One region of the Afipia massiliensis genome, then DNA from elsewhere that is predicted to be linked to it. Evidence: riboswitches for the same ligand, from Rfam matches in the RefSeq annotation. Region 1 holds a riboswitch; the other holds the start of a gene.
What was found. Region 1 has a riboswitch for cobalamin ahead of YH63_RS15105 (TonB-dependent receptor). Riboswitches for the same ligand answer to the same signal wherever they lie in the genome.

Region 1 (2,448 bases):
GACGCCTGCGGGTCGCCGAACCAGTTTGGCGCCGACATGTCGAGCTTGTCTCTTGCCTGCAGCTTCGTGTTCTGAAGTCTGCCGCCATATGAGAAGTCCGTGCTCGGCAGCAGACCGATGGTCTGTTGCCAGTAACCAGCAAGGGTTTGCTGCTTCAGATTGTAAACGTGAATCGGTGCATCGCCGGCGTAGCGGCTTCGGTTTGAACTGTAGGCCGCATCGTAATAGTCGATGCCGGTCAGGATATTCGAACGCAGGCCGAAGAACGGGTTCTTGATGCTGAGGCGGGGCGTGATCGACCATGTCTGCAACGAGGAATCGACATAACGCGCGTTGAACGGACTGAGGGGAAGGCCTCCAGGGAATGAGCCCTGCTGCTGCTTGTCGCGCACGCCGCCGTCGACGATCAATTCCGCGCCGTCCCACAACGACTTGGTAAACCCGGCGGTTGCGTTCTTTCCCTGCTTCTCGCCGCGATCGAAGGGTGTTGCTGCCCCCCGCGGATCGGTCGCAAGGCGATTGATGCCGGTGCCGAACTCGCTCGTTGCCCGGCCTCCCGGAAGACCGAGGCTTTGGTTGTCGGCTGACAGGTTCAGGAAGGCGCTGAAATCAGGCGTTGAGTAGCGAACCTCGCCGACGCCGTTGGTCTGTCGCAAGGCGTTGTTGACGCGGTATCCGTCGGACGAAATGGCGTTGCCAAAAACGGCGGAGGACCATGGACCGGCGTTGACACTGGCGGACACATTCCCCAGCCGCTGGTTGAATGATCCGACGCCTGCTTCGGTGCGCATTGCAATCGGCTTGCCGATTCCAATCCCCGTCTTCGTGATAATGTTGATGACGCCGCCAATGGCGTTGTCGCCGTACAGCACCGCACCGCTGTTGCCGCGTGTGACCTCGATCCGTTCAATCGATTGAATCGGAATAGTTGAGAGATCGACACCTTGCAGATCGGCTTCATTGAGGCGTCGGCCGTTAATGAGGAACAGCGTGTTCGACGAGGCAAACGCGCCGAACCCGCGAAGGTCGACGACGGAGCCGGTGCCGTTCACCGCGCCGTACAGGTTCGTAAGCTGAACGCCCGGGATAGTTGCGAGGATCTCCTGAATCGTTTGGTTGGGCGAACGTGCGATGTCTTCCGCAGTGATGACCGCAGTCGACGCGCCGACGATGCCGCCATAGAGGCGGCTCGCATCGACGTTGATCGGCGGCAACTGGCCGCCGCCATCCTGCGCGAGGGCAGGGCTCACAAGCGCCGTGCCTGCGAGGCATGCCGCTGCGAATGACAGTCTGAGCGTCGCCGCCGGAAAGAAAGATCTAGGAAAAAGAGTCACGTTTGAGCCCCGCCGATGCATGTGATCGCGAAGGCGCGGTGAAGACGCGCGCAGGCATGACGATGCGCGGCGAGCGAACGCTGCCGGACTTTACGTCGTGACTGAGGAAACAGGCCATCGGCCGGACCTCCGCAACTGTTACGTCACGTCACCGCTGCGGAAATGCCGCCCCTTCGCACGCCCCGTGCGACGGAAGGATGACCGGTACAGGCAGGTCTCCTGGCTCGCGGATCGTCGCCGTTGCCCGCCTTCCCAAGCCCGGCTGTAACGCCTTCGCTCAGTGGCCTATTGGACAACGACTCACCGTTGACAGTTGCGGGGGCAGCTTCGGACTAGCCGTGCATGCTTCACGTTGAAGAGTCTGCACGGCGGCACCGAATTCCCTATTCGCCAGCTTGCGCTGGCACCTGTGCCGTGGTTGCAATCAATCGGCGGCGGGTTGCCTTGTCAATGACACAATGAGCAAGAAATCCAATGCCATGGCTCAGGTTACGGACTTCATTGGGATGCGTTGCAAATTGGTGACATATGGGCCGCGCGCGGCGGCGGTGCTGCTTGCGCTCGCTGTGGCCGGCTGCGCCTGGACCGGCGGCGCCGACAGCCTGTCCTACACCGCCGATCGCGGCGTCGAGAACCAGCCGTATCCGGCGAATTACCGTCCCGAACTGCTCGCTCTGCTACGGACCTATCTGAACGATCCAACCGGTATTCGCGAGGCCGGGATTTCAGAGCCGGCGCAAAAGGAAGTCGGGGGCCGCCGCCGCTATGTCGTGTGCGTGCGCTTCAATGCGCGCGGTGCGGGAGGGCGCTACGCCGGCGTGAAGGAACGTGCGGGCATGTACATCGATGGACGACTCGATCGCATCATCGAGGAGACCGAGGATCTTTGTAAGGGCGTGGCCTTCGCCGCATTTCCCGAAATGGAAAAGCTGACGCGGTAATCCTGCGCTTCAGCAACTCGTCATTGCGAGGAGCCCTTGCGACGAAGCAATCCAGTCTTGTTTGTTGATTCTGGATTGCTTCGCTTCGCTCGCAATGACGGTGCTGATCTATATCTCACGAAAAATGCTGGACGATCGCTTCGAAACCCCGTCGCCAGGCGCGGTAATTCTCG
Region 2 (2,448 bases), 3.0 Mb from region 1:
GAAGAAGTCTTGGCGGGCTTTGCGGCTTCCGCCTCGGCGCGCTGGCGCGTGCGTTCCTCGCGATAGAGCACATAGGCACGAGCGACCTTGTGATGTTCGCTGCGCATCAGCGCCAGTTCGACCTGATCCTGCACATCCTCGATATGGAAGGTGCGCCCCTCGCCGATCCGGCGGGTCAGCGCGCCGACGACCTCGTTCGTCAGTTGCTCGATGACCTCGTGAATGCGGCGCGACGCCGCCGCGGTGTGCCCTTCGACCGCGAGGAACGCCTTGGTCATCGCAATCGAGATCTTGCTCGCGTCGAACGGCGAGACCGTGCCGTTGCGGCGGATGACCTGCAACGGCGGTGTGGTGGCAGGGACGGCCAGCGACTCGGAACGCAACTGAATGAGAGGAGCGGATTTTGCGGCTTCGCGTTCGAGAGAGAGAGACATCGGCAGACCCCGTGCGTGTTGCAATTTTTTGGGGGCTTGGGCCGAGAGAACGCTGCATGACGACCGGCAAGCGCCGGCAATGCTGCAAGCGACCTCCGGACACCCCGCCCGTGGACGTTCTTTTGGTGTCGCGGCAGGTCTCCTGGCTCGCAGGTCAGCGTTGAACCCGGTCTTCCCGATGCGAAAAACGCACCAGTGACATCGGTCGGATTCAACTCACTGCTTACAGTTGCGGGGGCAGCGCCGGACTTGCTGCATCAAACGTGCAGCTCACCGGCTTCCCTCTTAGCCACTAGATTTTGACGTCCAGCGGACCGTGACATCTACATGTGGTGATATAAGGCTCAAAGAGTCAACAAAAGATTAAAAAGCATCCCCGTTATCCCTAGGCCCTTCGAGAAACCGCTGTTTCTCAACACTGGGTTAGAGTGCTTCGATTCTGTTTCCACGGCCAAGATAATTCAGAACCACGCCACGATATCGCACCTCAGGACAAATCAACGAGAATCAGTGACGGCGACGCCATCAAGTTTCTGCCCACAGGCGTCGCGCGCGATCTTCTGAGGTGCCCGGTGGGAAGCTTTCCCTTTGACCGACCGGAATGCGCTTCTCATAACTTGACCATCGCGGTTCTGCGGATCGGTGGTCCGGAGCCAAGAGGGAATGCGGTGCGCGCGGTCCAGGTGGATTGCGCAAGTCCGAAGCTGCCCCCGCAACTGTAAGCGGCGAGCCTTTGTCCATCACTGCCACTGCGGCGCAAGCCGCGGGAAGGCCGGACTTAAGGCGTCGACCCGCAAGCCAGGAGACCTGCCGCGATCACAGTACGTCCACGGGCGGGGTGCCCCGGTGTGTCGCTTGCGGAGGACGGCACTTCCGTCTCTGTCGTTCGCGCATGTCCGGCCCTGCCCCAACATCACGGGGTTTCCGATGACGAATTCTGCTTCCACTGCTTCCATTCCTGTCGCCACGCTCGGCGTGCCGCGCATCGGCCCACGCCGCGAACTGAAAATGGCGCTGGAGAAATTCTGGTCCGGCAAGATCGACGAGGCCGCGCTGCGCGAGGCCGCCGCGAAAATCCGCGCCGACAACTGGACGCGCCAGCGCGATCTCGGCGTCACCGTGATCCCGTCGAACGATTTCTCGCTCTACGATCAGGTGCTCGACACCAGCGCCATGGTCGGTGCGATTCCGAAGATCTACGGCTGGACCGGCGGGCCGGTGTCTTTCGAGACATATTTCGCGATGGCGCGCGGCAGCCAGAAAGGCTTGTCTCACAAGGACTCGGGCGACCACGACGGCTGCGCGCATGGCCATAGCCACGGGCAAGGCGTTCCGGCGCAGGAAATGACCAAGTGGTTCGACACCAACTATCATTACATGGTGCCGGAGTTCTCGAAGGATCAGACCTTCGCCCTCTCCTCCACCAAGGCGATCGATGAATACCGCGAAGCCAAGGCGCTCGGAATCCAGACCCGGCCGGTGCTGGTCGGCCCCGTGACGTTCCTCAAGCTCGGCAAGGGTGAGAACCGGCTGTCGCTGTTGCCGAAGCTGCTGCCGGTCTACATCGAGTTGCTCAACAGGCTCGCAGCCGAAGGCGCGGACTGGGTGCAGATCGACGAGCCGTGTCTCGTGCTCGATCTCGACGCGGATGAAAAGGCCGCGCTGAAGACGGCGTACAGCGAACTCGCGCTGAAGGTGCCCGGCGTCAAGATCATGCTAGCCACCTATTTCGGCGAACTCGGCGACAACGCCGATCTCGTCACCAAGCTGCCGGTCGCGGGCGTGCATCTCGATCTGGTGCGCGGCAAGGGCCAGATCAACTCCGTCCTCGACAAGATGCCAGCAGACCGCGTGATGTCGCTGGGGGTGATCGACGGACGCAACATCTGGCGCGCCGATCTCACACGGGTCTTCAATTTCTCCAACGACGCCATCGCGCTCCGTGGCGCGGACAGAATCCAGATCGCGCCGTCGTGCTCGATGCTGCATGTGCCGATCGATCTCGATCAGGAAA

Region 2: linked by a shared signal. The riboswitch ahead of metE (5-methyltetrahydropteroyltriglutamate--homocysteine S-methyltransferase) and the one ahead of YH63_RS15105 (TonB-dependent receptor) in region 1 are both predicted to bind cobalamin.

What each region holds. Positions count from the first base shown of each region.
Region 1 covers NZ_LBIA02000001.1:3,154,127-3,156,574, forward strand. Annotated here, with positions in the region: gene YH63_RS15105 (TonB-dependent receptor) at 1-1,355, opposite strand, end outside; cobalamin riboswitch at 1,527-1,760, opposite strand; gene YH63_RS15110 (hypothetical protein) at 1,841-2,275, shown strand; gene YH63_RS15115 (serine hydrolase domain-containing protein) at 2,391-2,448, opposite strand, start outside.
Region 2 covers NZ_LBIA02000001.1:130,649-133,096, forward strand. Annotated here, with positions in the region: gene YH63_RS00540 (ribonucleoside-diphosphate reductase subunit alpha) at 1-434, opposite strand, end outside; cobalamin riboswitch at 550-768, opposite strand; cobalamin riboswitch at 1,045-1,263, shown strand; gene metE (5-methyltetrahydropteroyltriglutamate--homocysteine S-methyltransferase) at 1,362-2,448, shown strand, end outside.